Regions from separate parts of the Streptomyces sp. NPDC060002 genome, predicted to be linked through region 2. Evidence: riboswitches for the same ligand, from Rfam matches in the RefSeq annotation. Region 2 holds a riboswitch; each other region holds the start of a gene.
What was found. Region 2 has a riboswitch for S-adenosylmethionine ahead of ACFWBD_RS30145 (aminotransferase class V-fold PLP-dependent enzyme). Riboswitches for the same ligand answer to the same signal wherever they lie in the genome.

Region 1 (7,203 bases), on a different contig from region 2:
ATGGAGGGTCCCTTGACGCTGAAGTGGCGGCCCTCGAAGTCGATGTAGTGGAGTTTGTCGCGGTCGACGAAACGGCCCGTCGCCACGTCCCGGATCTCCGCGTCGTCCTCCCAGCTGTCCCAGAGGCGGCGCACGACCTCGACGTAGTCGGCGGCCTCGTCGAACAGGTCGGTCACCAGGTCCTGGGTGGCCGGGGCTTCGTAGGCCTCGATCCGGGGGATCGTGCGGCGGCCGAAGTGGGCGGCGTCGGCGGGACGGGCGCTGACCTGGACGCGCAGGCCGGCGCGGCCGGTGCTCACGTAGTCGAGGGTGGCGATCGCCTTGGAGAGGTGGAACGGCTCGGTGTGCGTGGCCACCACGGTCGGCACCAGGCCTATGTGGTGGGTCAGCGGGGCGACGCGGGAGGCGACGAGGACGGCGTCGAGCCGGCCGCGCACCTGGTCGGTGCGGTCGTCCGGGTCGAGGAAGTGGGAGGACTGCGGGCCGAGGCCGTCCTCGATCGTCACGAAGTCGAGCAGGCCTCGCTCGGCCTCGGCGACCAGGTCGGCCCAGTAGCCGGCGGTGAACAGCTCACGGGGTCGGGCGACGGGCTCGCGCCAGGAGGCGGGGTGCCAGCCGGTGCCGTCCAGAGCGACGGCGAGATGCAGCGGGGAGGAGGGGGTCGGGGACACGAGGGTGCCTTCCTGGAGGTCCGTACGAGAGCGCCGGCCTGCGCGCAGGGATCGCGCGGGCACATGGCGGGGGCGAGCGCAGCCAGAAGGAGGTTCCCCGGCCGATGGCCGGGGGAGGGTCAGGAGGAGCTACAGAGCGCGCCGGCCACGCGCTGGAGGTCGATGTGGGGCCGGGAGTGGAGGTGCACGGCGTGGCGTATGCGGGTCACGTCCGCTCCTCCCTCTTTCCGGGCGCCGGACGGCGCCTCACACATCTCGTCATCAGTCAGAACGCCCCGGCCGCGCCGGATGTTCCCGGGGTGCGCACCGAGACGGTGGCCGAACGGCGGCGCGGGACGAAGCCCAGGGACTCGTACAGACCGATCGCGGGGGCGTTGCCGGCGGCGGCGTGCAGGAACGGGGTGTCGCCGCGGTCGCGGATGCCGGCGCCCACCGCGCGGATCAGCCGGGTGGCGAGGCCCTTCCCGCGGTGGTCGGGTTCGGTGCAGACGGCGCTGATCTCAGTCCAGCCGGGCAACCGCAGCCGCTCGCCCGCCATGGCGATCAGGCGGCCCCGGTGGCGGATGCCGAGGTAGGTGCCGAGGGCGATGGTCCGTTGCAGGAAGGGGCCGGGCCGGGTGCGGGCGACGAGGCCGAGGATCTCCGGCACGTCGTCGGGCCCGAGGCGGACGCTCTCGGGTGCCGGTTCGGTGCGGAACTCCTCGGTGGCGACGAGCTGCACGCCCTCTCCCCCGCCGGTGACCTCCCAGCCGTCGGGTACGAGGTCGACGGGCTTGACGCGTACGGCGGTGCCGGGGCCGACGAGGGTGTGCAGGTCGGCCCAGGCGGCCGGGTCCGCGGGGTCGGCGAGGGCGGCGAAGGCGTAGACGTCGGCAGGGTAGCGTGCGGCGCGGCCCAGGCGTTCGGCGAGAGGGGCGTGCGGGCCGGTGAGCGCGGCCCAGACGGCGTTGTCCAGCGGGTGCGGGCGGGTGACGGCCGGAGCTCCGCCTCCGCGGGGGTCGATCGGACAGGCCACGGAGGCGGAGTCCCTTCCTGTCGTGTGCCAACTCAACTCGCGTGTCTCATCGTCTAAATGACGGGACGTCAGGAATTGTCCAGGGGAAGTCCCGGCGGGTTGATCTCGGACTTGGCGACGGCCTCGTTGGAGAGGTTGTAGGCCGCCAGCCACTTGGCGTACTGACCGTGCTCGATCAGGTAGTTGATGGCCTCCTCGACCGGCTTGGCGAGGCCGCTGTCCTTCTTGGCGGTGGCGGCGATCAGGCCCTGGAGCGTCTCGCCGGCGCCGGAGAACGTGCCCGCGTTGCGGGTGGCGTTGGCCTTGCCCGCCGTCTGGGAGACGTTGTAGGCGATGCCGGGGTTGGGGCCGAAGTACGCGTCGATCTTGCCGCTGGCGAGCGCCAGGTAGATGCCGTTGCGGTCCGGGTAGTACTTGACGGTGAGCTTCTTGCCCTCGGACTCCAGCTTCTTCTTCCACTCCAGGAGGATCTTCTCCTGGTTGGTGCCGGAGCCGACGGTGACGGTCAGACCGGCGAGGTTCTCGTAGTTGCCGTCGAAGTTCCACGTGCTGGACTTCTTGACCTCCCAGCCGAGGTTGTCCTGGCGGTAGGAGGCGAACTCGTACTTCTTCTTGCGCTCCTCGGTGTCGGTGATGTTCGAGAAGCCGACGTCGACCTTGCCGCTGTCGATGCCGACGAAGAGGTTCTCCCAGGTGAAGTTCTTCGTCTCCGGCTTCAGGCCGAGGACCGCGGCCACCAGGCGGCCGAGGTCGGGCTCGGCACCGGTGAGGGTCTTCTGGTCGTCGCCGACGTAGGCGAGCGGGGCGAAGCCGGAGGGCAGGGCGCCGATGCCGATGTTCAGCTTGCCGCTCTTCCTGATCGCGTCGGGCAGTCCGGCGCTGATGGACTTGACCTCGGAGACCTTCAGGGCGGTCTCCTCGGCCGCGCCGTTGGACACCCGGCCGATGGTCACGCTGCCGGCGGCGCTGCCGGTCGTGGTGGCGGCCTCGCTGTCACCACCGCAGGCGGCGAGCCCGGTGGCGAGGGTGGCGACCGCGGTCGCCGCGGTGATGCCGCGAATCAGGCTGCGTCGGGTGAAGTGGGCAGACATGGCCGTCCTTTGTGACTGGTGTGACTGGGCGAGAGGGTGGTGGCGTGGGGGGAAGTCGGGGGCGCGTCGGTGTCAGAGCACCTTGCTGAGGAAGTCCCGCGTCCGCTCGTGCTGCGGTTTGTCGAGGACCTCGCTGGGCGGGCCCTGCTCGACGATCTTCCCTTCGTCGATGAAGACGACCCGGTCGGCCACCTCGCGGGCGAACCCGACCTCGTGGGTGACGATGACGAGCGTGGTGCCGCTGGTCGCCAGGTCCTCGATGACCGCGAGGACCTCGCCGACGAGCTCGGGGTCGAGGGCGGAGGTGGGCTCGTCGAAGAGGATGACGCCGGGGCGCAGCGCGAGGGCGCGGGCGATGGCGACGCGCTGCTGCTGGCCGCCGGACAGCTGCCGGGGGTAGGCGCCGGCCTTGTCGGCGAGGCCGACCCGGTCCAGGAGTTCGCGGGCCAGTTCCAGGGCGGCGGACTTGGCGAGCCGCCCGGTGGCGACGGGCGCGGCGGCGACGTTGTCCAGCACGGTCAGGTGCGGGAAGAGGTTGAAGTTCTGGAAGACGAAGCCGATCCGGCCGCGCTGGGTCAGGATGGCGCGTTCGCTCAGCTCGCGCAGCCGGTCGCCGTTGCGGCGGACGCCGATCAGCTCGCCGTTGACGCTGACGTAGCCGATCTCGGGCTTCTCCAGGTGGTTGATGACCCGCAGCAGGGTGGACTTGCCGGAGCCGGACGGGCCGAGGATCACGGTGACCTCGCCGGGCCGCACGGTCAGGCTCACGCCGTCCAGGACCCGGTGGGCGCCGTACCACTTGTGCACGTCGTGCACCTCGACGGCGGCGGGCACGATCGCGGCGGTGCCGGCGCTCTGCACGGTCTCGGTGGTCATACGGCGGCCTCCCGGCGGATGCGGCCCCGCAGGTCGGTGAGACCGGTCCGCAGTTTCTGCAACGGCGTCGGCGGCAGGGAACGCGTGGCGCCCCGGGCGTAGTACCGCTCGACGTAGAACTGGACGACGGAGACGAGGCTGGTCAGGATCAGGTACCAGACGGTGACGACCAGCAGCAGCGGCACGATGTCGCCGGGGTAGGTGGCCCCCATGGTCTGCGCGGTGCCGAACAGGTCGAGCAGCGACACGTAGAAGACCAGCGAGGTGGACTTGACCAGGCCGATCAGCTGGTTGACGTAGTTCGGCGTGATCGACCGCAGGGCCTGCGGGAACACGATCTTCCAGAACTGGTAGCGCTTGGGCAGACCGAGCGCGGCGGCCGCCTCGTGCTGGCCCTGGTCGACGGAGAGGATGCCACCGCGGACCACTTCGGCGGCGTAGGCCGCCTCGTTGAGGCTGAGGCCGATGACGGCGATCACCATGTCGGTGGCCAGCCGGGACTCGTCGAAGCGGAAGAACGCCGGACCGAAGGGAACGCCCACGCTCAGGGTCTGGTACAGAGCGCTGAAGTTGTAGAGGAAGAGCAGCACCACGATCAGCGGGATGGAGCGCAGGGCCCATACGTAGGTCCAGCTGACCGCGCGCAGCACCGGGCTCTTCGAGAGCCGGGCGAGGGCGAGCAGGATGCCGCCGAGGAGGCCCAGCACCGCGCTGTAGGCGGCCACTTCCAGGGTGATCAGCAGTCCGTCGAGGATCACCGGCCGCAGGAACCAGTAGCCGAAGCGGTCCCACTGGTAGAAGGGGTTGGAGATCAGTCCGTGCGTGAACTGCGCCACCAGGACGAGGGCCACGGCGGTGGCGATCCAGCGGCCGGGCTTGCGCAGCGGCTGGACGCGCTGGGCGGTCAGCCTCTCTGACGGGACGTCGATGACGGGCGCGGCCTCGGCGAGGGTCACGGCGCCTGGGGGTTCACTCATGAGGGGCTCCGGCGGGAGTCGGACACCCCGGGTCACGGCGGACGTGCGTGGCCGGACACGCTTCGGCGGGGCGGCGGGAACCGCTCCGGGGGCGCGAACAGGGCATGGCGCACGGATGCGTACGGGAGACCGGGGTGGGGCGGACAACGGCACACCGCTCGGGCGGTGTTCGTCAGGAACGCGGCGGCGGGGCTGCGGTGCGAGGGGTTCGTTCAGCCCCGACAGCGGGCACGGCCCGGTGCGGTACACAGTGCGCTGTTCACACGCAGGAGGTCGACGGCGCGGTTGGCGACGAGGATGTCGAGGTACGGCCGTACGCAGCCCCGGGGGCGACGCGGCGCCGTCCGATGAGCTGCGTACATGTCCGTCACCGTCACTGTTCCGGCCCCTGAGGGGCCCTCGCGCTTACCGATACGTCATTACCGAAACGTCGGTCCGGTCGTCACCTGGGGCACCCCACCGCGGAGCGAGGGTTGCCGGTCAGCTAGCCAGGGCTTGTCGCTGACGCTCATGACCGTTCTGGGCCGTAAGTAAGACAGTTGCCCGAACGAATGTCAACGGCGGTCCAGTGGATGGACCGGGTCAGGGCCGGTTGACCTGCGGTCGGACCGCCGAACCGTCTGCCGCGTGGGTCTCCCAGTCCAGGATCTGGACAGCTGCGCCGGCGGCCTCCAGGCCCTGGCAACGGGCGTGGTGACGGCGGGCGATGGCGTCCAGGTCGAGGTGGGCGCCGAAGGCCGGGTGGGCGGCCAGCCGACCGGCGTAGGCCCACAGGGCGGGATGGTCGGCGATGCGGTGCACGGCGGCCGCGTCGAGGTGGTAGCGGTGCACGGTGTCGAGTTGGACCAGGGCGACCCACAACTCGACGTCGGAGGCGGTGATCTGATCACTGATCAGGTACTCGTGGGCGCCGAGCCCCCGCTCCAGCACCCCGAGCGTGGTGAGCAGCGTGTCGAGGGCGGCGGTGCGCTCCGTCTCCTCGATGTCGGCCGCTCCGGCGCGCTGGGCCGCCTCCTCGACGCCCTGGGCGCACATCCGCTCGACGGCCTCGATCTGCGACTCCGCGCCGCACGGGTACAGGGTGGGCCGGCCCCCGCCGAACCGCCGGGCCAGGTCGCGGGCGATGTCGGGGCCGTGGCTGCTGACGATGCGGCCCGACCAGTCGTCGCTGAGCACCGGCGCGAGGGCGGGTCCGGTGTACCGGTGCGCGCTGGCGTCGTACAGCGGACGCAGCGCCGAGTGGCCCCCGTCGGGACAGTCCGGGACGGCGGGCAGGAAGGTGACCGGGCAGGCCTTGTCCAGGCCGAGGAGGCTGTGGGTGACGGCGATGCGCAGACAGTCGGGGTCGGCCGCCGCCAGGTGGAGGCGGTAGCGGCGCGGCACGGCGTAGTGGCCGCTGCGCGCGTCCCGGCCGATCCGGCCCCGGAAGGCGGCGGTGGGCCGGGCGGACGGGTGGGCGGCCAGTGGTGTGACGGACATGACTCTCCCCGGAGGCGGGACGCACGAGGGACGTGCGCGCGGCGGATGCGACGTCGAAGAGGGAGGTGCGGACCTCGTCCGCTCGTGCCGGGTGCGGCCGCGTCCAGGGGACACCGCCGGTGCGGTTCGGCGCGGGGACGGGCCCGGCTCAGTCCTGGAACCTGATGGCGCTGCAGACGCGCTTCAGGTCGATGTGACGGCGGGAGGTGAGAAGGGGCGACGACCACGCCGTGCGGCTCGCGCGGCCGGTGATCGGCTCCTGTCGCCCCATTGTTTCCCTACCCGTTCACTAGGATTCCCGGATCGAGTGTCGATCCGCCTCGGGCCTCCGTCAAGGGGGCGTCCACCAGGTGAGTACCGGGCGGGTACGGGGCGGGTGCCGGGGCTGCCGGGGGGGGAGCTCCGGGAGCCGGAGTTCTCCCTCACCGCCCCATGGCGTCCAGGGCCGCGCGGGCGGCGTCCCGGACCGAACCTCGCCCGGCCCGGCCGGCCGCGTTCGCGACCTCGCTCAGCAGGCGTACGTCCTTGGCCAGCAGTCCGCCCGCGTGCGCGCCGATGCGGTCGAGGGTGCCGCCGGCGTCGGCGACCCGCTCCAGCGCGAAGCTGGCGGCGCTGCCTCGATGCAGGATCCGGCCGAGGACCACCGGATCGAGGCCCAGGGCTCCGCCGAGCGCGAGGGTGTCGGCGGCCAGTCCCAACTGAGCTGTGAACAGTGTGTTGTTGAGCAGTTTGGCGACCTGCCCCGAGCCGACGGGGCCCAGATGGACGACCGGATCGCCGTACGTGGCGAACACCGGCCGGCAGGAAGTGAACACCTCCGGGTCCCCGCCCACCATGACCAGCAGGGCGCCCTGCTCCGCGGCCCGGCCGCCGCCGCTGACGGGAGCGTCCAGCACGGACACACCCTGCGCCGCGGCCCGCTCGGCGAGGCGGCGGCAGGTGTCGGGGTGGACGGTGGAGTGCACCGCGATCACCCCGCCGGGCCGCAGTCCCTCCAGTACGCCGGAGGCGACCTGCTCCACATCCGCGTCGGCCACCACGCACAGGCACACCAGGTCGCTGCCGGCGGCCAGTTCGGCCGGTGAGCCGGCGAC
Region 2 (7,203 bases):
GGCCGACGGCCGGCTGGGGATCTACTCCCTCGCCAAGGCCAACATGCGCAAGATCTTCCCCGACCACTGGTCGTTCATGCTGGGTGAGATCTGCCTCTACAGCTTCATCATCATCATCCTCACGGGTGTGTACCTGACGCTGTTCTTCCACCCGTCGATGAACGAGGTGGAGTACCACGGCACCTACGTCCCGCTCCAGGGACAGCTGATGTCGGAGGCGTTCAGCTCGACCCTGCACATCTCCTTCGACGTGCGCGGCGGTCTGCTCATCCGGCAGATCCACCACTGGGCGGCGCTGATCTTCCTCGCCGGCATGTTCGTGCACATGATGCGGGTGTTCTTCACGGGCGCGTTCCGCAAGCCCCGTGAGGTCAACTGGCTGTTCGGCTTCCTGCTGTTCGTCCTGGGCATGTTCACCGGTTTCACCGGTTACTCGCTCCCGGACGACCTGCTGTCCGGCACCGGTGTCCGCTTCACCCAGGGCGCGATCCTGTCGATGCCGATCGTCGGCACGTACATCTCGTTCTTCCTCTTCGGCGGCGAGTTCCCGGGCCACGACTTCGTGGCGCGGTTCTACTCGATCCACATCCTGCTGCTGCCGGGCATCATGCTCGGCCTGGTGGTCGGCCACCTGATCCTGGTCTTCTACCACAAGCACACGCAGTTCGCGGGCCCCGGAAAGAGCAACAAGAACGTCGTCGGCATGCCGCTGCTGCCGGTGTACATGGCCAAGGCCGGAGGCTTCTTCTTCCTGGTCTTCGGCGTGATCGCGGTCATCGCGGGCATCGCGCAGATCAACCCGATCTGGGCCATGGGCCCCTACCGTCCGGACCAGGTGTCCACCGGCGCCCAGCCCGACTGGTACATGGGCTTCGCCGAGGGCCTGATCCGCTTCATGCCGGGCTGGGAGATCAACTACTGGGGTCACACGCTCGTCCTGGGCGTGTTCATCCCGCTGGTCCTCTTCGGTGTCGTCCTCGCGGCGCTGGCCCTGTACCCCTTCATCGAGGCCTGGGTCACCGGCGACAAGCGCGAGCACCACATCCTGGACCGTCCGCGCAACGCGCCCACCCGTACGGCCCTGGGCGTCGCCTGGGTCACGATGTACATGATCACGTTGGTCGGCGGCGGTAACGACCTGTGGGCCACGCACCTCCACCTGTCGATCAACTCGATCACCTGGTTCGTCCGGATCTTCTTCTTCGTCGGACCGGTCATCGCGTATGTCTTCACCAAGCGGATCTGCCTCGGCCTCCAGCGCCGGGACCGGGACAAGGTGCTGCACGGTCGTGAGACCGGCACCATCAAGCGCCTGCCGCACGGTGAGTTCATCGAGATCCACGAGCCGCTCAGCCAGGAGCAGCTGCACACCCTCACGTCGCACGAGCAGTACGAGCCGGCCGCGATCGGCGCCGCTGTCGACGAGAACGGTGTCGAGCGCAAGGTGAAGAGCAAGGAGAAGCTCCGCGCCAAGATCAGCGGGGCGTACTTCGGTGAGGACCAGCAGATTCCGAAGCCCACCGTGGAGGAGTACAAGGAGATCACGAGCGGCCACGGCCACCACTGATCGCTGAGGCGTCGCCACGCCACAGGAAAGGGCCCCGTCCGGTCTTCGGACGGGGCCCTTTGCCGTGCCCACCGGCTGGATAGGGTGGGGTGGCACCTTGTCACGAGGCGCACGACGCACACGACGACACACGCAGGAGCGGCTATGAGCGCTGTGACCCCCGCTGGAGGCGACACCGCGGCGGGCCGTTCCTGGCCCGAGGTGCTGAACGGCCTGCTGTACGGCCGCGACCAGGACGCCGACGCCACGTTCTGGGCGCTCGACCGGATCATGCGCGGCGAGGCGACCGACGCGCAGATCGCCGGGTTCGTGGTGGCGCTGCGGGCCAAGGGCGAGACCGTCGCGGAGATCAACGGGCTGGTCCGGGCGATGTACGAGCACGCCAACCTGATCGAGGTGCCCGGCCCGACCGTCGACATCGTCGGCACGGGCGGCGACGGCGCGAAGACGGTCAACATCTCCACGATGTCGGCGATCGTCGTGGCCGGCGCGGGCGCCACGGTCGTCAAGCACGGCAACCGGGCCGCGTCCTCCGCGTCCGGCGCCTCGGACGTCCTGGAGAAGCTCGGCGTCAATCTGGAGCTGACCCCGCGGCGGGTGGCCGAGGTGGCCCAGGAGGCCGGGATCACCTTCTGCTTCGCGATCAAGTTCCACCCGGCGCTGCGTCATGTGGGCGCCGCGCGCGGCCAGTTGGGCATCCGCACGGTGTTCAACGTGCTCGGCCCGCTGACCAACCCCGCCAAGGTGCGGGCCCAGGCGGTCGGGGTCGCCGACCCGCGCATGGCGCCGGTCGTCGCGGGCGTCTTCGCCGAGCGCGGCAACTCGTCCCTGGTCTTCCGGGGCGACGACGGTCTCGACGAGCTGACCACGACGGCCACGTCCCATGTGTGGGTCGTCCGCGACGGCAAGGTCACCGAGGAGTCCTTCGACCCGCGTGACGTCGGCCTGGAGCTGGTCCCGGTCGAGGCCCTGCGGGGCGGGGACCCGTCGTACAACGCGGAGGTCGCCCGCCGCCTCCTGGAGGGCGAGACGGGCCCGGTGCGCGAGGCCGTGCTGCTCAACTCGGCGGCGGCGCTCGTGGCGCTCGAGCCGGGCACCGGGACGCTGGCGGAGCAGCTGCGGGCCGGGATGGACAGGGCGGCGGAGTCGATCGACTCGGGAGCGGCCAAGCGGGCCCTGGAGCGCTGGGTGGCCGCCAGCAACGCGTAGGCGCTCCGCCTGCGGTGCCGCGAGGGCCGTGGGTCGTCCGCGGCGCCGTCGTGGCCGGTCGCGCCCACGCGGCGGAGCCGCACATGAGCCCCGCGCTCCTTCGGGGCTCTGCCCCGGGCCGTCCCGCGATCCGGACACGGGTTGCGGGGCGGCGATCACTTCACGTACGTTCCTGTACCAGGTCATGAGTGACAGTCATGAGGCCCCGGCCGACTGTCCGGCAACCCTCCGTCCGTGGCGGGGTGCCCCGGGTGAAGACCAGGCCGTAGGCAGCGAGGTCTACGGCAAGCGCGGACCCCTCGCACTCTTCCGAGTGAGCGCCACCAGGGGTCCTGGTCGTCGAGGGAGCCTTCCGTGAGCAAGCGAATGCGATAGGGCGTAGAGCCCCGCCTCCGCACACCCCTTTCACCTTCCTCCGTGCTCGAGCCATGTCCGCTCGCACGGCGGTTCCCCCTTGCCTCTCACGGGAGTTCGCCATGTCTGTCTCCACCGCTGCCGCCGCCCGTACCGTTTGTGCACAGCTGCCCGTTCTGGGACGGGATGTCACGGTCCCGCTCGTGACGGGCGGCGAGGTCAGTTACGCGGCGCTCGACTACGCGGCCAGCGCCCCCGCCCTCCAGCGCGTCTGGGACGACGTGGCGGCCTACGCCCCGTACTACGGCAGCGTGCACCGGGGCGCCGGCTACCTCTCGCAGCTGTCCACGGACCTCTTCGAGAACGCCCGCAGGACGGTGACCGAGTTCCTGGACTGCCGGCCCGACGACCAGCTGGTCTTCACCCGCTCGACGACGGACTCCCTCAACCTGCTGGCCCGGGCCCTGCCCGCCGACTGCCAGGTCTTCGTCTTCGAGACCGAGCACCACGCCTCGCTGCTGCCCTGGAAGGACGCCCGGGTCACCTACCTCAACGCCCCGCGCACCCCGCGCCAGGCCGTCGAGACGCTGGAGCGGGCCCTCGCCGGGCGTGACCCCTACGGCCCGGCCCTGGTCTGCGTCACCGGCGCCTCGAACGTCACCGGCGAGCTGTGGCCGGTGCGCGAGCTGGCGGCCGCCGCGCACGCGCACGGCGCCCGGATCGTCCTGGACGCCGCCCAGCTGGCCCCGCACCACCCGGTCTCCGTGCAGGAGCTCGACGTCGACTGGGTGGCCTTCTCCGGCCACAAGCTGTACGCGCCCTTCGGCGCCGGCGTCCTGGCCGGCCGTGCCGACTGGCTGGCCGAGGCCGACCCCTACCTCGCGGGCGGCGGCGCCAGCCGCAAGGTCACGCGGCGCGAGGACGGGGGAGTGGACGTGGAGTGGCACGAGAACGCCGCCCGCCACGAGGCCGGCTCCCCGAACGTGATCGGCGCCTACTCCATCGCCTCGGCGTGCAAGGCCCTCACCGAGGCGGGCTTCGACAGCCTGGTCGCGCGGGAGGAGTACCTGATCGCGAAGGTGCGGGACGGCCTGGCCGAGGTCCCGCAGGTGAAGGTGCTCTCCCTGTTCGGCGACGACGCCCCGCGGGTCGGAGTGATCTCCTTCGTCGTCGAGGGCTGGAACAGCTCCCACTTCGCCGCCGCCCTCTCCGCCGAGTACGGCATCGGGGTCCGCGACGGTCTCTTCTGCGCCCACCCCCTGGTCCGCACGCTGCTGGGCAGCGACCCCCAGACCCAGGGCGAGTGCGGGGCCCCCGAGGCGGCGCCCGGCGAGAAGTCCCTCAACGCGATCCGGGTGAGCTTCGGCGCGGGCACCCCGGACGAGCACGTGGACCGCTTCGTGAACGCGGTGCGCGAGCTGGTCAGCGAGGGCGCGCAGTGGCAGTACCGGACGGAAGACGGCCGCTGCGTGCCCGAGGTGTGAGCGACGGTCCGCCGGAGGCGGTGTTCAGGCGGTCAGGAGTCCAGCCCGATCGCGAACGCCGCCTCGAGGTCGTGCTGCGAGTAGGTACGGAAGGCGACGTGCGTGTCCGTGCCCTCCACGCCGGGGATCTTGCTGATGCTGCCCGGGATGACCTCCGCCAGGTCCTCGTGCTCCTTCACCCGCACCATGGCGATCAGGTCGTACGTCCCGGTGACGGAGAAGACCTCGCTGACGGAGTCCAGCGAAGCGATCCGCTCCGCGATCTCGGGAATCCGGTCCACGCTGGTCTTGATGAGGACGATCGCGGTGATCACGGCTGGTTCTCTCCCTCGGGGGGCCGGAGCTGGGCGGGCTTCACTCTATGACGTGAGCGGTGGCTCACCAAAGGGACGGTGGCGGGCAGCGCCGCACAGCCGCGGTCAGCGGACCAGATCCGTCAGGGAACCGCGCAGCGTCTCACGCAGGCGCCGCATCTGCTCGGGGGCGTACGTCCAGCTGTCGTACTCGTTCTGGACGAGCAGCCGGCCGCCGAAGCTGGCGACCCCGATCTTGGGCGGCATGCCCGGCGCGTTGGCCGTACCGCCGAAGCGGAGCAGCTCCACATCCCCGGGGACGGGGTGCGCGGGGATCCGCCCGACGTTGGAGATCCCGTAACTGACGACCGGGACGGGCACCGCGATGCCCCGGGCACCGGCCCGCAGCGCGGCCAGCAGGAACCGCTCGGGGTCGCGCCGCGCCAGCGCGCCGGCCACCTGGTCGGCGACCTCCCGGCCCACCGTCTCCGGCCGGTCGTCGTGGCGGACGGCCAGCGTGGTCTGCAGGCCGGTGATGCAGTTGAGCACGGTGCTCAGGGGCAGTTCGGGGCTCAGTCGGGTGCGCAGGTCGACGCCGTGACCGCAAGTCATCGTCAACGGGCCCTGCTCAGGCGCGAGTTGTGCGCGTACGGCGGTCAGAACCAGCCCTGTGACAAGGCTGTTGACGGTCACCCCGCGGGTCCGGGCGGCGGCCACCACGACGTCGGTGGTCTCCGCGGGGAACTCCAGCCGGTCGACCACGAAGCGGCGCGTCGCAGCCGGCCGGTCCGGGCGCCCCACCCCCTCGGTGGGCAGGGTCGCGGGCTTGGCGTCGGCCGGCCCGCCCTGCGCGATCGCGTCGACCAGGGCGTCGACCTCCGCGTCCGGCAGGGCGCCGGCCAGCCGGGTGTCGACGGCCTCGGGCAGCTCCTCGCGCCGCTCGGCGGACGGGCTCCCGCCGGCCGCGAGGGCGGTGTAGTACCGCCAGAACTCGTCCAGCACGGCGAAGGCCGAGCGGCCGTCGGCCACCCCGTGATGGACGCCGAGCACCACCTGGCTGCGCTCGCCGTCGGTGAGCAGCCAGGCGTGCAGCAGGCTCTCGGTCCAGTCGGGCCGCGTGTTGATCAGCTCGGCGTAGGTGTCCTCGATGCCGTCGAGCAGGGTGAGCGGTGGCCGGCACCGGTCGCGGACGCGCAGCAGGAGCCCCGCGTCGCCGGCCGTCACCTCGGAGCGCAGGATCGGATGGTGCTCGGTCAGCAGGCCGAGAGCCCGCCGTATCAGCTCCGGGTCCAGCCGGCCGCGTACCAGGGACTCCACGAACGCCGGCATGTCGTACAGGGGGAGGCCCGCCGCTCCCAGGTCCAGGAAGTAGACGCTCTCGAAGGGCGATACGGGGCGTTGACGCGTCATGGTGCGGAGGTCTCCGATCTCGGTGGGCGAAGGGAATCTTCCTGCCGGGCCGCCGTCCGGGGAGCGGAGCCGAGGCGGTGCAGTGCGGCCTCGAACTGCTCCGGACCGAGCGGCGGCTCGGGCAGCGGGTGGGTTGCCTGCGGGCGCAGACCGTCCAGCACCAGGGCCAGATGGCGCCGCCAGGACCCGGGGGCGGCGGGCGTGGCCAGGCCCAGCGCGGTCAGGAGGAACAGCAGGTCCTCGACGGTGAGGTCGGCGCGGATCGTGCGCTGTTCCTGGCCGCGCAGCAGGAGCGTCTCGAGCGTGCGCCGGTTCTCCTCGCGCAGGGTGTCGAGCGTGGGAACGCCCCGGATGCCGGTGGTCATCAGGTCGCCGGCGCCCCGGTCGGCGGCAAGCAGGGTGAAGACCATGTCCAGATAGGCGGTGAGGCCGCTCCAGGCGTCCGCCCGGTTCCGGGTCTCCCGGGCCGCGTCCAGGATCGGGGCCAGCGCGTCCCTGAAGACGGTCTCGATCAGTTCGGCCCGGTCGGTGAAGTGGCGGTAGAGCGTGGCGTTGCCGACTCCGGCCCGGCGGGCGATGTCGTCCAGCGGCGCGTCCACCCCGCGTTCGGCGTAGATCTCCCGGGCGGCGGCGATCAGTGTCTCGCGGTTGCGGCGCGCGTCGCTGCGCCGGGGTGTGCGTCGCTCGTCTCCGACGGCCATGGGCGGCACACTAACACCAAAACCGGGGACAGCTCCCCGTTTCGTTGCTAGGGTCGCGCCGTCCACTGGGGGAGTACTCCCCGCTCACCCGCACCAGCGAGTTCGAAGCGAGGAACACCGTTGTCCGTGACGGGATCTGCAGATCTGTCAGCACTTGGCACGCCGTTCGTCGACAATCCGTATCC
Region 3 (7,203 bases), on a different contig from region 2:
AGCCCGCGCACGATGTTCTTCGACAGCTCGGTGCGGTCGACGCGGACGATCGCCTTGCGGCCCTCGCCGATCTCCGCCCGCAGCGCCGTCAGGCGCTCCTCGACGTCGGGCCGGTGCGCGCGCTCGCGCAGGAAGTCGGCGTCCGCTCCGAGGCCGTGCACGCCGATCTGTGTCTTGCCGGGGCCGTCGGCGAACTCCGTACAGCACGCGGTGAACGCGTCCGCCCAGCGCCGGGTGAGGAAGCCCAGGCGGTCCGCGCCGAGCATCCCGGTCAGCAACTGCTCGCGGATGTCCCCCGGCAGCAGGGCGAAGTAGTCCACCGGCGCCCACGGCGTGTGCGAGAAGTGGCCGATGCGCAGGTCGGGGCGGAGCTCGCGGAGCATCCCGGGGACCAGACACAGGTGGTAGTCCTGGACGAGGACGGCCGCGCCGTCCGCCGCCTCCTGGGCCAGCGCCTCCGCGAACGCCCGGTTGTAGGTCTCGTACGACGCCCACTGGCGGCGGAACTCCGCGTCGAAGGCGGGCTCCAGCGGTGTCTGGTAGAGCAGGTGGTGGACGAACCAGAGCACGGAGTTGGCGATGCCGTTGTACGCGTCGGCGTGCACGTCGGCCGGAATGGCCAGCATGCGCACGCCCTCCTCGCCGACGCCGCGCCGGACGGCCTCCCGGTCGCCGTCGGAGAGCGCCGAGCACACCCAGAGGGCGCCCGTGTCGGGCCCGATGGCGGACAGGCCGGAGACCAGCCCGCCGCCGCCGCGTTTCGCGTGCAGCGAGCCGTCCTCGCGCACCTCGTAGGAGACCGGGCCGCGGTTGGACGCGACCAGCACCTCGGCGGCCCGGGCTGCAGTGTCGTGCGTGGAAGCCATACGCCCAACCTAGCCCGGTCGGGAAACGCTCAAACGTACGGTCGCGCTGTGTGGACGGGCCGTGTCCGGCCGTGTCGCCGCTGTCGGCGGCATGCCGTATACGGCCCGTCCGGCCCTCACGCGACCTTGCGGGTCGCGTACTCCGCGATCTCCGCCATCGGCGGCCGTTCCTCGGTGTCCACGGAGTAGGTGCGCGGCTCGAAGCCGTCCATGCTCCGTTCGAACTGGGTGAGGGACGGGCGGATCAGGTGCCCGCGGGCCAGCCGGAGCTGGGCGGTGCGGTAGATGGCCGCCGCCATCCGGCCCAGCGCCTGGCCGTCCTGGTGACGGTGCTTGCGCACGCCGATGTCGACCTGGGCCAGGGCGTCGAGCCCCACCAGGTGCAGGGCGTCGACCAGCATGCCCAGCTCCACGCCGTAGCCGACGGGGAACGGCAGCTGCTCCAGCAGACCGCGGCGGGCCGCGTACTCCCCGCCGAGCGGCTGCACAAATCCGGCCAGCTGCGGCCAGTGCATGTTGAGCAGCGGGCGGGCCATGAGCTCGGTGACCCTCCCGCCCTGGCCGGCCGCGCCGCCCAGCGGACGGTCGTACATGCCCTTGACCAGATCCACCCCGGGGTCGGTGAGCAGCGGGCCGACGATCCCCGAGACGAAGTCGGAGGAGAACTCCCTCAGATCGGCGTCGATGAAGCAGACGATGTCCCCGGTGGTGACCAGCAGGGAGCGCCACAGGACCTCGCCCTTGCCGGGCACGGCCGGTATGCGCGGCAGGATGTCGTCCCGGTGGACGACCCGCGCGCCGGCCGCCGCGGCGACCTCGGACGTGCGGTCGGTCGATCCCGAGTCGACGACCACGATCTCGTCGACGAGCGGGACCTGGTGCATGAGGTCGTGACGGATGATCGCGACGATGTCGCCGACCGTCTCCTCCTCGTTCAGCGCGGGCAGGACGACGGACACCGACTGGTTCGTGGCGCGCTTCGCGGCCAGGATCCGGTGCAGCGGACGATCGGTCACGGACCAGGAGCGGGTGGTCAGCCAGCGCTCAGTTTCTGGAAGCACAGTCCGCGGCTCCTCACTGTCGTGATCACACCGGGTGCACAGGAGGTGACCGTGTGATCCATCTCGCGGTTCGGACGACTATCTCAACTGTCCTGGCCTTCGGTTACAGTCTTGAACAACGCGGATGACCATCGCATGTCCGAGGTCGCCCCCGTCGACAACTTCATACCGCTCATCCAGAGGGGCAGAGGGATACGGCCCGATGAAGCCCCGGCAACCCTCCAGCCGGTCTCGTGACGATCACTGACACATGTGGTGATCGCTCCGCGAGGCTCCCGGCTCGGGAAGGTGCCAAATCCGTCTCACGGCGAGATGCGTCGTGAGGAAGATGAGGAGAAAGGGCCTCGCCTCACATGGCTGCGCAGACTGTTGCAAGCACCGCTGATGCAAGCACCACCGACTCTACGACGTCCTCTGCTGTCGACCTCGGTCCGGCCGCGGCGTTGAACTGCCGCGAGTGCGGTCACCGTGTGCCCCTCGGCCCGGTGTTCGCCTGCGAGGAGTGTTTCGGCCCGCTGGAGATCGCGTATGACTTCTCCTCCTACGACACGGAGGAGCTCCGCAAGCGCATCGAGGCCGGACCCGCGAACATCTGGCGCTACGCGCCGCTGCTGCCGGTCCCGGCGGACGTGGCCGACAAGCCCAACATCAACCCCGGTTGGACCAAGCTCGTCCAGGCCGACAACCTCGCCCGCGAGCTGGGCGTCGACGCCGGCAAGCTCTTCGTCAAGGACGACTCCGGCAACCCGACGCACTCCTTCAAGGACCGGGTCGTCGCCCAGGCCATCGAGGCCGCCCGCGCGTTCGGCTTCACCACGCTCTCCTGCTCCTCCACGGGCAACCTGGCCGGAGCCGTCGGCGCCGCCGCCGCCCGGGCGGGCTTCCGCTCCTGCGTGTTCATCCCGCACGACCTGGAACAGGGCAAGGTCGTCATGGCCGCGATCTACGGCGGCGAACTCGTCGGCATCGAGGGCAACTACGACGACGTCAACCGCTTCTGCTCCGAGCTCATCGGCGACTCGGCGGGCGAGGGCTGGGGTTTCGTCAACGTCAACCTGCGGCCGTACTACGCCGAGGGTTCCAAGACGCTGGCGTACGAGATCTGCGAGCAGCTCGGCTGGCGGCTGCCGGACCAGCTGGTCGTGCCGATCGCCTCCGGCTCGCAGCTGACGAAGATCGACAAGGGCCTCCAGGAGCTGATCAAGCTCGGGCTGGTCGAGGACAGGCCGTACAAGATCTTCGGCGCGCAGGCCGAGGGCTGCTCCCCGGTCTCCGTCGCCTACAAGGCCGGGCACGACGTGGTCCGCCCGCAGAAGCCGAACACCATCGCCAAGTCGCTGGCCATCGGCAACCCGGCGGACGGTCCGTACGTCCTCGACATCGCACGGCGCACCGGCGGCGCGGTGGAGGACGTGAGCGACGAGCAGATCGTCGACGCGATCAAGCTGCTGGCGCGGACCGAGGGCATCTTCGCGGAGACCGCCGGTGGTGTGACGGTGGGTGTGACGCGCAAGCTGATCGAGAACGGTCTTCTCGACCCGACCAGGACGACCGTCGTCCTCAACACGGGCGACGGGCTGAAGACCCTGGACGCGGTGGCCGGCACCGGGCTGACCGCGACCATCCGTCCGAACCTCGACTCCTTCCGAGAGGCCGGCCTCGCGTCCTGAGCGGGGCGCTCCGCTATAAGACCGTATGGGCGCTGCGGGCCGGTGTGGGCCGGTCGCGCCCACGCGGCGGCAGCGGCACGATCCGCACGGCCCCGCGCCCCTGAGGCTTACTACCCGACCGGAGATCACAAGACATGAGCGTCAACGTCCGCATCCCCACCATCCTGCGCACCTACACGGGCGGCCAGGCCGAGGTGAGTGCCCAGGGTGCCACCCTCGGCGAGGTCATCTCCGATCTGGAGAAGAACCACACCGGCATCGCCGCCCGGGTCCTGGACGACCAGGGCAAGCTGCGCCGGTTCGTCAACGTCTACGTGAACGACGACGACGTCCGCTTCGAGCAGGGTCTGGAGACGGCCACCCCGGACGGCGCCGGCGTCTCCATCATCCCGGCCGTCGCCGGTGGCTGAGCCGACGGGCGGGCGACCGCTGGGCGGATGACTGACCGTCGTTCAGTACCCATCGGTAGTAACCGTCGGTAACAGCGATTACCGAGCGTTCATCGAATTGCCCTCTCCGCGATAGAAGCGGAGGGGGCAATTCAGTGTGGTTGAGCGCGGTACAGTTGGGGAACCCGGTCCGGATCGCCGTATCCGGAACCTTTGATTTCTGCCCCACGCCCGACAAGAAGCAGCCAATGTCTGCGCCTCTCTCGTGGCTTTTGTGGCTTATGTAGGGCCCGACTTGCCCTCAATTCAGGCGAATTCTCGCCACATTCCGGATCCCACGCGTCCGGAATTCTCGTCCGACTGACCTGTTGCAGACGGCAGTTGGACAGATACATTCGGCCGCGGTCGACGCGTTCCGGCGCACGCCCCCAAGCCAACCGGGGGGTGAGGTCTGACCCGGATCCGCGAAGTGTGGATCTGTGCAAGGGCCAGTAATAGGGGAGTTAGGCATGGCTCAGGGCACCGTCAAATGGTTCAACGCGGAGAAGGGGTACGGCTTCATCGCGGTCGACGGTGGTGCGGATGTTTTCGTCCACTACAGCGCGATTCAGATGGACGGCTACCGCACCCTGGAAGAGGGTCAGCGGGTCGATTTCGAGATCTCGGCTGGCCAGAAGGGGCCGCAGGCGGACATGGTCCGGCTCGCGACCGGCTGAAGCACGCGCCGACTGAAAGCGTCGTTCTTCTGTACATCTGACGAAGGGCTCGCACCTCCACCGGGTGCGAGCCCTTCAGTCTGTCCGGGGACGTCCGCGAGGCGTCGGTGAGACGTCCGCGAGGGGTGTCCGGAAGGGCGCCGGTCCGGCGGAGGCGCTTGCACTCTCATGGGTCGAGTGCTAATCATTGGCGTTAGCACTCTGAAGGTGAGAGTGACAACGAGGATCGGGTCGGTGAGGCCCGCAGGCCAGGTGGGGCAAGGAACCACGAGGCCGGCGAGCCGTCCGTCGCGGGCGCCAGCGCGGTCCGGAGCAATCCACCCCAGTCCGGGAGGACCACTTCACATGGCCAAGATCATCGCGTTCGACGAGGAGGCACGGCGCGGCCTCGAGCGCGGCATGAACCAGCTCGCGGACGCCGTGAAGGTGACGCTCGGCCCCAAGGGCCGCAACGTCGTCCTCGAGAAGAAGTGGGGCGCACCCACGATCACCAACGATGGTGTTTCCATCGCCAAGGAGATCGAGCTCGAGGACCCGTACGAGAAGATCGGCGCAGAGCTGGTCAAGGAAGTCGCCAAGAAGACGGACGACGTCGCCGGTGACGGTACGACCACCGCGACCGTCCTCGCCCAGGCCCTGGTCAAGGAAGGCCTGCGCAACGTAGCCGCCGGCGCCAACCCGATGGCCCTCAAGCGCGGTATCGAGAAGGCCGTCGAGGCCGTCTCCGGTGCCCTGCTCGAGCAGGCCAAGGATGTCGAGACCAAGGAGCAGATCGCTTCCACGGCCTCCATCTCCGCCGCCGACACCCAGATCGGCGAGCTCATCGCCGAGGCGATGGACAAGGTCGGCAAGGAAGGCGTCATCACCGTCGAGGAGTCCCAGACCTTCGGTCTGGAGCTGGAGCTCACCGAGGGTATGCGCTTCGACAAGGGCTACATCTCGGCGTACTTCGCCACCGACATGGAGCGTATGGAGGCCGTCCTCGACGACCCGTACATCCTGATCGCGAACTCCAAGATCGCCAACGTCAAGGACCTGCTCCCGCTCCTCGAGAAGGTCATGCAGGGCGGCAAGCCGCTGCTGATCATCGCCGAGGACGTCGAGGGCGAGGCGCTGTCGACGCTGGTCGTCAACAAGATCCGCGGCACCTTCAAGTCCGTCGCGGTCAAGGCCCCGGGATTCGGCGACCGCCGCAAGGCGATGCTGAACGACATCGCCATCCTCACCGGTGGCGAGGTCATCTCCGAGGAGGTCGGTCTCAAGCTCGAGAACACCTCCATCGACCTCCTGGGCAAGGCCCGCAAGGTCGTCATCACCAAGGACGAGACCACCATCGTCGACGGTGCCGGCTCTTCGGACCAGGTCGCGGGTCGGGTCAACCAGATCCGCGCCGAGATCGAGAACAGCGACTCGGACTACGACCGCGAGAAGCTGCAGGAGCGCCTGGCGAAGCTCGCCGGCGGTGTCGCCGTCATCAAGGCCGGCGCCGCCACCGAGGTGGAGCTCAAGGAGCGCAAGCACCGCATCGAGGACGCCGTCCGCAACGCGAAGGCCGCCGTCGAGGAGGGCATCGTCGCCGGTGGTGGCGTTGCGCTCATCCAGGCGTCCGCCGTCTTCGAGAAGCTGGAGCTCGAGGGTGACGAGGCGACCGGCGCCAACGCCGTGCGCATCGCGCTCGAGGCCCCGCTGAAGCAGATCGCCGTCAACGGTGGTCTCGAGGGTGGCGTCGTCGTCGAGAAGGTCCGCAACCTGCCCATCGGTCACGGCCTCAACGCCGCGACCGGCGAGTACGTCGACATGATCGCCGAGGGCATCATCGACCCGGCGAAGGTCACGCGCTCGGCGCTGCAGAACGCGGCCTCCATCGCCGCGCTGTTCCTCACCACCGAGGCCGTCATCGCCGACAAGCCGGAGAAGGCGTCCGCGCCGGCCGGCGGCGGCATGCCGGGCGGTGACATGGACTTCTGATCGACCTCACGGTTGATCGCCTGTCCTACAGGCCGAAGGCGGTACTTCCCGGAAACGGGGGGTGCCGCCTTCGGGCGTTTCAGTCGGCGTAGTCCTTGAGCTCCTCGGTGTCGAGGGTGACGCTCACCGGAGCGGGAAGCGGCACGGTGGCACCCCAGGTGTAGGAGTCGGACTGCTGGTAGCGGCCATCCTTGGGCTCGCTGAACACGACGATCGTGTTGTGGTCGCGGTCGATGAGGAGGTAGACGGGGATGTCGGCCCCGGCATAGCCGACAGGCTTGTCGATACGGTCGCGCTGGTCGGTGTCCCTGTCGTGGGAGGTGATCTCCACGGCCATCAGGATGCCGTCGGCCGCAGACCATTCCGTGCGGCCCTTGAAGTGGCCCTTCGGCGCGAGCGCACCGTCCGTGCGGGCCCGGCCCTTGCGGTATGCCTCGGCTTTGACGCCGGACTCGGGGTAGACGCGCAGATCAGGGCGATGTTGCATGCACTGTTCCTGAAGCCAGACGAAGATCTCGCCATGGTTGCCGTCC
Region 4 (7,203 bases), on a different contig from region 2:
GCCCGGTCGGGAGCAGGCGCGGTGACCGGGGCCGTGGCGCGCGGCCGGGCCGTGGTGAGGCTGGGCGCGCTGGCCAGCAACCGCCGGGTGTACGCGTGCTGCGGGTTCCCCAGGACGCCCCGGGTGGGGCCGGCCTCGACGACCCGGCCCTCGGCCATGACCACGATCCGCTGCGCCCGGTCGGCGGCCACGCCGAGATCGTGCGTCACCAGCAGCACGGCGGTGCCGGACTCCTCGGTGAGGTGCTGGAGGTGGTCGAGGATGACGCGCTGCACGGTGACGTCGAGCGCGCTGGTCGGCTCGTCGGCGATGATCAGCCGCGGTTTCGCTGCGATGGCGACCGCGATCAGGGCCCGTTGGCGCATCCCACCCGACAGCTCGTGCGGGTACTGCCGGGCGCGGGTGGCCGCGTCGGGCAGTCCCGCCTGGTCCAGGATCGCGATCGCGGCCGACGGAGCGGAGCGGCGGGTCGCCAGCCCGTGGATGCGCAGCACCTCGGCGACCTGCTCACCGATGCGTTTGACGGGGTTGAGCGACACCGTCGGGTCCTGCGGCACCAGACCGATCTGTGCGCCGCGTACGGTACGCAGTTCGCGCTCCGACAGCGCGGTGAGGTCGTGCCGGCCGAAGCGGACGGTACCGGTGTCGATGCCGCCGTTGGCCGCCAGCAGCCGGGTGATCGCGTGCGCGGTCGTGCTCTTCCCGGAACCCGACTCGCCGACCACCGCGGTGACCTGCCCCGGCCATACGTCGAGGTCCACACCCCGCACCGCGCGCACGGTGCCGCCACGGGTGCGGTACGAGACGGACAGGCCCCGCACCTCCAACAGCGCGGACCCGTCCGCCGGAGCCGCGTCCGCCGGAGCCGCGTCGGCCACGGCCTCGTCCGTCGGGGCCTCGTCCGTCGCGGCCTCGTCGGTGGTGGGCCGACCCCTCGGACTGTGGTCGGTCGCGCTGTGGCCGGGCACGGGCCGGTCGGTCACGGCCTCGTGGGTCACGGCCTCGTGGGTCACGGTCTCTTCCGTCACGGGTACGTCCGTCTCGGGTTCGTTCGTCGTGGGGCCGGTCATCGCTGTCGGGACCATTCGCCGTCCAGCGCCCGTGCGATGCGGTTGGTGGCGAGGCCGGTCGCCGCGATCGCCAGTCCGGGCAGCGCGGTGAGCCACCAGGCGTTGGCCAGGTAGTTGCGCCCGTCGGAGATCAACGTGCCCCACTCCGGCGCCGGTGGGGGCGCCCCGTAGCCGAGGAAGCTGAGCGACGACACGGCGAGGATGGCGGCGCCGAACTCGAGGGTGGCGAGCACGACGACCGGGCCCGCCGCGTTGGGCAGGACGTGCCGGCCCAGCACCGAGTACCAGCGGGCTCCGCAGGAGCGCGACGCCTCGACGAAGACCGCCTGCCGCACCCGCAGCACCTCCGCGCGGGTCACCCGGGCGAAGCCGGCCACGCTGGCGATGCCGACCGCGACGGCCACCTTCACCGTTCCGTAGCCCAGCGCGGTGACCAGGGCCAGCGACAGGAACAGCGACGGGATCGACAGCAGTACGTCGACGAAGCGCATCAGCACGTCCTCGACCCAGCGGCCCACGAACCCGGCGACCAGGCCGATGAGGCCGCCGACCACGAACGCGAACCCCACCGCGATGAGAGTCGCCTTCAGCGACAGCTGCGCACCGTGCACCACCCGGGAGAACACGTCACGTCCCAGTTCGTCGGTGCCGAACCAGTGTCCGCCGCCGGGGCTGCGGAAGTTCTCCGCGGGCACCCCGTGCAGCGGGTCCTGCGAGGTGAACAGCCCTGGCCAGAACGCGGCCAGCACCACCAGCACCACTACCAGGACCGAGGCCAGCAGGCCGGGCCTGCGCAGCAGGAACAGCGGGAACCGTCGTGGTCCGGCTCCGCGCCCGGCACTCGCGGGGCCCGGCTCGGCACCGGGATCGACCGGCCGGGCCAGGCCGGCCAGGGCTTCGACGGGTCCCGCCGCTTCGGCAGCTCCCGCCGTTGCGGCCGTTCCGGCGGCTCCGGCGGTGGCATCGTCGGCAAGTGTCCGGCTCATGCGGGACGCACCTTCCTGCTCGCCGCCACCACGATCCGCGGGTCCAGCAGCGGGTAGACGAGATCGACGATCAGATTGGCCGCCACGAAGATCAGCGCCCCGAACACCACGACCCCCTGGACCAGCGGGATGTCCTGGACCGTGACCGCGGCGGCGGTCACCCGGCCCAGACCGTCGCGGGAGAACACCGTCTCGACGACGACCGAACCGGCGATCAGCTGACCGGCCAGCAGTCCGACGACCGTCAGAGCCGGCAACGAGGCGTTGCGCAGCGCGTGCCGCAGATGAATCCGCAGCCGGCCGGCGCCCTTGGCCCGGGCGGTCTCCACATAGGCCTGGTCCAGCGCCGTGAGCAGGCTCTTGGCCAGCACCTGCGCCACCAGGGCGCCGGTCGGGATCGCCAGCGTCACCGCGGGCAGCACCAGGCCACGCAGCCCGTCGTTGCCGAACGCGGGGAACAGCCTCGTCCGGAAGGAGAACAGCTCGACGAGCACCAGCCCGACCCAGAACGTCGGCACCGACACCCCCAGCGGTGGCAACGACAGCAGCAGCTGCCGCAACCACCGCTGGGTGGTGTGGGTCGCCAGGACCGCCAGGCCACCGCCGAGGACCACCGCGAGCAGCAGCGCAGCCCCGGTCAGCTGGAGGGTCTGCGGCAGCGCGTCGGCCAGCGTCGAGGTCACCGGCCGGCCGGTGGACACCGAGTCGCCGAAGTCGCCGCGCACCGCCCTGCCGAGATGGTCGGCGTACTGCGCGAGAACCGGTTTGTCGAAGCCGTACTCGTGCCGCAGCGCGGCGAGTTGGGCCGGATCGACCTGCCCCGTGTCCGCTCCCGCGCCGGCCATCGCCGAGACGGGGTCACCGGGCAGGTAGTCCAGCACGAGGAAGGACACCGTGTAGGCCGCCCACAGCACCCCGAGGGCCTGCGCGAGACGCTTGACCACGTAGAGACGCATGCCGGCCGCTACCCGATCCAGGTGTCGTGCAGCTGGATCCGGCTGGAGGCCTCGAAGGCGAGGTTGTGCACCTTCTTCGCCACCCCCAGCTGGGTCTGCAGCTCCACCACGGGTACGACATACGCGTTCGAAACAATCAACTGCTGTGCCTGGGTGACGAGTTGCTTGCGCTTCGCCGCATCCGTCGTCGCGGCCTGCTGGGTCAGCGCGGTGTCCAGCGCGGTGGCCGGCAGGTGGTAGAAGTTGGCCAGCTGGGTGGAGTACGAGCTGCGCAGGATGTCAGGGTCGGCCCGGGTCACGTTGCCCCACACCGCGTCGAAGTCACCGGACTGAAGGGTGGGGGAGAACTGGGCGATCTGGAGCTGCTTGAGCACCACCTCGACACCGACGGCCTTGAGCTGCTGCTGGATCAGTTCCAGCGCGGGCTGGTTGGTGGCCGCGTTGGCGAACCACTTGACGGTCAGGCTCAGCTTCTTGCCGCCCTTGACCCGGACGCCGTCGCTGCCCGCCTTCCAGCCGGCCGCGTCCAGGAGGGACTTCGCCTTGGCGGCGTCGAAGGCCAGGTCGGCGCCGAGGTCGGTGTAGTCCGGTGTGGTGTGCGCCAGGATGCTGGTCGCCGGCTCGGTGCCGGTCGGGAACACGGCGTCGACGATCTGCTGCCGGTCGATGGCGAACAGGATGGCCTGACGTACCTTCGCGTCCTTGAAGAGCGGCCGGGAGTTGTTGAGCCCCAGGTTGAACACCACGCCCGGGTTGGCCCGTGCCTGGAGGTTCACCGCACCGCCTTGGAGTGCCGCCTCGTTGGCCCGCCCGACGCTGCCGATCGCGTTGACCTGGCCGGACTGGAGGCTGCCGGTGCGCACGCCCGCCTCGGGCACCACCTTGAACACCAGCTTGTCCAGGTACGCCTCGCCCTGCTTGGTCCACAGCGAGGAACCCCAGGCGTACTCGGCGCGCTTGGCCAGGGTGATCGACTGGTTCTGCACGTAGCCGTCCAGCACGAACGGCCCGGATCCGACCACTCCCTTGCTGCACTTCTCCTGCGGGCTCTTGAGCACGCTCGCCGACGACTCGATGCCCAGCGAATGCGTGGCCGTGGCCTGGAGGAACTGCGCGTTGGGCTGCTTGAACTTCACCCGCACCGTGAGCGGGTCCACGGCGGTGGTGCTCTCCACACCGCTCAGGTATCCCTGGGCGAGCGTGCCCAGGGCGCCGAGCTCCGGCACCGCGTCGAAGTTGTCCTTGACCACCTGCCCGGTCAGCGGTGTCCCGTCGCTGAAGGTGACGCCTGATCTCAGGTGGAACGTGAACGTCGTGGTGTCCGAGCTGACGTCCCAGCTCTTCGCGAGCCACGGCACTGTCTTGCCGGTCTTGGGGTCCTGGTCGGTCAGGGAGTCCACGACCTGACGCAGTGAGTAGATGGTGTCGTTGCTGCCCACCTGCTGCGGATCCACGCAGCCGGCGTCGGAACCCACCGCGAAGGTCAGGGTGCCACCCGACTTCGGGCTGCCGCCCGCGCCGCTCGAGCCGCCGCTGTCGCCCGACGAGCAGGCGCTGAGCAGCAGGCTGCCGGTCACGAGTGCGGCGAGCGCCGCCCACCGGTGGGTACGGGAATCCGGATGCGCTGTCACGGGGAGGTTCTCCTACTCCAAGGTCACCGCGCACATGCCGGAGCGGAACGCGGCCATGGCGATGCGCGGAGGGTGCCGGCCACGCACGGGGCACGGACCGACACTGCTCAGAACTGTTCAGGGGGAGGGGGCGTCGATGACTGTGTCGACGGCCATGTCGATGACGGCGTGACCGCGCCGTGGGCGGGGGTCAGCCTGCGAGGTGGGGCGTGATCAGCCCTGACACAGACAGCTGGCGGAACGCTGCAGGTCGATGTGGCGTCGGCGCGAGAAGTTGGAGAACGGCGCCGCGGTCGCGCTCGAGGCACTCAGGTTGCCGCTGTGCCGCACGCTGGACCTCCACCTCTCAGGCCCCTGAACCGGAGCCACGCGCTTGCAGAGTCGGTGACCCTGCCGGGCTTTCACCTGGAGCACCCCACCGCGGAGGAGGGTTGCCGGTCAGCTAGCCAGGGCTTGACGCTGACACTCAATGCCGGGGTCGATCTTACGGAGCGCTGACATTATCCGTCAATATCGGCAGGAGAGTTGAACACCTCCGCCGCACCCGCCGTGACGGCGGGTGCGGCGGAGTGTGATGAGCGCGGGCCGCCCGTCCGGTGAGGGGGCGCCCGCGTAAGTGGCTACGGCTTGCGGGCGAGGCCGCCGTGCTCGGCGATGACGGCCGGGGCGGGGGCGGTTGCCTCCGGGCGCCAGAGGGGGACCGGGACGACCCCGGGCTCCAGGAGTTCCAGGCCGTCGAAGTACGCCGTGATCTCGTCGACGGAGCGCAGGTTGTACGGGACGGCGCCGCTCTCGTTGTAGGCGTCCTGGGCCGCTTCGAAGACCGGGTCGATGCCCCGCGAACCGTCGTTGACGGAAAGGTAGCTGCCGGACGGCAGGGCCGCCATCAGACCGGTGACGATGGAGCGGGCCTGGTCGTAGTCGGCGACGTGGCCCAGGATGTTGCTGAGGATGAGCGCGGTGGGACGGCTGAAGTCGAGCGTCTCGGCGGCGCTCGCCAGGATGCGCTCAGGCTCCAGCACATTGGCGTCGACATAGGAGGTCGCGCCCTCCGCGGTGGAGTAGAGCAGGGCGCGGGCGTGGGCCAGGACCAGCGGGTCGTTGTCCACGTAGACGATCCGGGTCTCGGGAGCGAGACGCTGGGCGACCTCATGGGTGTTCTCGGCGGTGGGCAGGCCGGTGCCGACGTCCAGGAACTGCCGTATGCCCGCCTCGGAGACCAGGTAGGTGATGTTGCGGCGCAGGAACGCGCGGCTGCTGCGGGCGATGGTGACGATGCCGGGGAACACGGCGGTGTAGGCGTCGCCGGCCTGCTCGTCGACGGGGTAGTTGTCCTTCCCGCCCAGCCAGTAGTTCCAGATGCGGGCCGAGTGCGGTACGGAGGTGTCGATCTTCTGATGTGCCGCTGGTCCGGGCGTGGTCACATGGTCGGTCATGAGGGGCGTCCGTCTTTCAGGCGAGGCGTGGGCAGTTCGAGCCACAACTTACGTCCCAACGACCCCGGTACGTACACCCGTTCACATTTTCGATGGGTTCGAACAGTGCCCTCACGGAAGATTCCCGGTTTACGCCCCCATGCGGGCCGGTGCGTCCGTACCGTCGCGCGAGCCGCCGCAGCTCTCCCGGGCCCCCCACCTCGCCCTGTGCGTACCGGTGGTGTCCGCCGTGCCGGTAGCGTGGCCGCCGTGACGGTGGGTACCCCCGAGACCCGGTTGGTCGTCCTGCGCGGCAACAGCGCCTCGGGCAAGTCGGCGGTGGCGGCCGGTCTGCGCGAGAGGTTCGGCCGGGGCCTGGCCCTGGTCGCGCAGGAGAACCTCCGCCGGATCGTGCTGCGCGAGCACGACCGGCCCGGCGCGGCGAACATCGGGGTGATCGAGGCCGTTGCCCGCCATGCCCTGGACGCGGGCATCCACGGCTCCGGTTCCGTGGCGTTCACCACGACGAACGGCAAGCACTCCCTCGCCGCAGACGTCAACGGCGACTGGGCCGGCGACCGGTGAAGATCATCGAGGTGGAGTTCCGCGGCAGGTAGCCGTCCGCCGGACGCGAGGCGGGCGAGGGCTCTCCGGGATCGGTGACCGTCGAGTCACCGAGCCCCCCGGAAGCCCCGCCCGTGGTCGTCCTCGCCGAAAGCCTGTTGAGATACCGGGCCGAGTTGGTAAGGGTCTGCCGGTATGGAGTTCTTCTGCTATCACCGTGATCGGCCCGCCTCCGCCGCCCTGCGCGACGAACTGCTGGAGAAGCACTGGTCCTACATGGACCGGTACGCGGAGCGGATGATCGCCCGGGGCCCGACCTTCGCCGCCGACGGCGACGCGCCCACCGGCAGCGTGCACATCGTCGACCTGCCGGATGCGGCCGCCGCCCGCGGGTTCGCCTTCGACGAGCCCAACTACCAGGCCGGCGTCTACCGGGACGTGCTGCTGCGCCGGTGGCGCAACATGCTGGGCCGCACCATGTGGGACTTCCCCGGTGGCCGCAGCGGCGGCGACCGGTACCTGGTGCTGGGCCTCGGCCCGGGAACGGACGACGGCCTCACCGTGCCGGCCGACCGGGACGA

Region 1: it holds a riboswitch for S-adenosylmethionine, as region 2 does, so the genes downstream of both, ACFWBD_RS01840 (amino acid ABC transporter permease) here and ACFWBD_RS30145 (aminotransferase class V-fold PLP-dependent enzyme) in region 2, are expected to answer to the same signal.
Region 3: it holds a riboswitch for S-adenosylmethionine, as region 2 does, so the genes downstream of both, thrC (threonine synthase) here and ACFWBD_RS30145 (aminotransferase class V-fold PLP-dependent enzyme) in region 2, are expected to answer to the same signal.
Region 4: it holds a riboswitch for S-adenosylmethionine, as region 2 does, so the genes downstream of both, ACFWBD_RS21885 (putative leader peptide) here and ACFWBD_RS30145 (aminotransferase class V-fold PLP-dependent enzyme) in region 2, are expected to answer to the same signal.

What each region holds. Positions count from the first base shown of each region.
Region 1 is NZ_JBHWUW010000001.1:403,548-410,750, forward strand. It holds gene ACFWBD_RS01815 (LLM class flavin-dependent oxidoreductase) at 1-671, opposite strand, end outside; gene ACFWBD_RS01820 (putative leader peptide) at 791-880, opposite strand; gene ACFWBD_RS01825 (GNAT family N-acetyltransferase) at 937-1,686, opposite strand; gene ACFWBD_RS01830 (transporter substrate-binding domain-containing protein) at 1,755-2,777, opposite strand; gene ACFWBD_RS01835 (amino acid ABC transporter ATP-binding protein) at 2,850-3,653, opposite strand; gene ACFWBD_RS01840 (amino acid ABC transporter permease) at 3,650-4,630, opposite strand; SAM riboswitch class IV at 5,027-5,146, opposite strand; gene ACFWBD_RS01845 (glutathione S-transferase C-terminal domain-containing protein) at 5,213-6,109, opposite strand; gene ACFWBD_RS01850 (NAD(P)-dependent oxidoreductase) at 6,532-7,203, opposite strand, start outside.
Region 2 is NZ_JBHWUW010000043.1:35,200-42,402, forward strand. It holds gene ACFWBD_RS30135 (cytochrome bc complex cytochrome b subunit) at 1-1,567, shown strand, start outside; gene trpD (anthranilate phosphoribosyltransferase) at 1,712-2,776, shown strand; SAM riboswitch class IV at 2,957-3,073, shown strand; gene ACFWBD_RS30145 (aminotransferase class V-fold PLP-dependent enzyme) at 3,253-4,614, shown strand; gene ACFWBD_RS30150 (Lrp/AsnC family transcriptional regulator) at 4,647-4,928, opposite strand; gene ACFWBD_RS30155 (hypothetical protein) at 5,034-6,317, opposite strand; gene ACFWBD_RS30160 (TetR/AcrR family transcriptional regulator) at 6,314-7,018, opposite strand; gene ACFWBD_RS30165 (cytochrome P450) at 7,145-7,203, shown strand, end outside.
Region 3 is NZ_JBHWUW010000004.1:272,705-279,907, reverse strand. It holds gene ACFWBD_RS06555 (trehalose-6-phosphate synthase) at 1-866, opposite strand, end outside; gene ACFWBD_RS06550 (glucosyl-3-phosphoglycerate synthase) at 983-1,927, opposite strand; SAM riboswitch class I at 2,097-2,262, shown strand; gene thrC (threonine synthase) at 2,281-3,597, shown strand; gene ACFWBD_RS06540 (MoaD/ThiS family protein) at 3,732-4,007, shown strand; gene ACFWBD_RS06535 (cold-shock protein) at 4,496-4,702, shown strand; gene groL (chaperonin GroEL) at 5,048-6,670, shown strand; gene ACFWBD_RS06525 (Uma2 family endonuclease) at 6,750-7,203, opposite strand, start outside.
Region 4 is NZ_JBHWUW010000024.1:81,128-88,330, reverse strand. It holds gene ACFWBD_RS21905 (dipeptide ABC transporter ATP-binding protein) at 1-1,028, opposite strand, end outside; gene ACFWBD_RS21900 (ABC transporter permease) at 1,067-2,056, opposite strand; gene ACFWBD_RS21895 (ABC transporter permease) at 2,053-3,012, opposite strand; gene ACFWBD_RS21890 (ABC transporter substrate-binding protein) at 3,021-4,643, opposite strand; gene ACFWBD_RS21885 (putative leader peptide) at 4,857-4,973, opposite strand; SAM riboswitch class IV at 5,008-5,117, opposite strand; gene ACFWBD_RS21880 (SAM-dependent methyltransferase) at 5,264-6,079, opposite strand; partial or broken gene ACFWBD_RS21875 (kinase) at 6,320-6,556, shown strand; gene ACFWBD_RS21870 (YciI family protein) at 6,818-7,203, shown strand, end outside.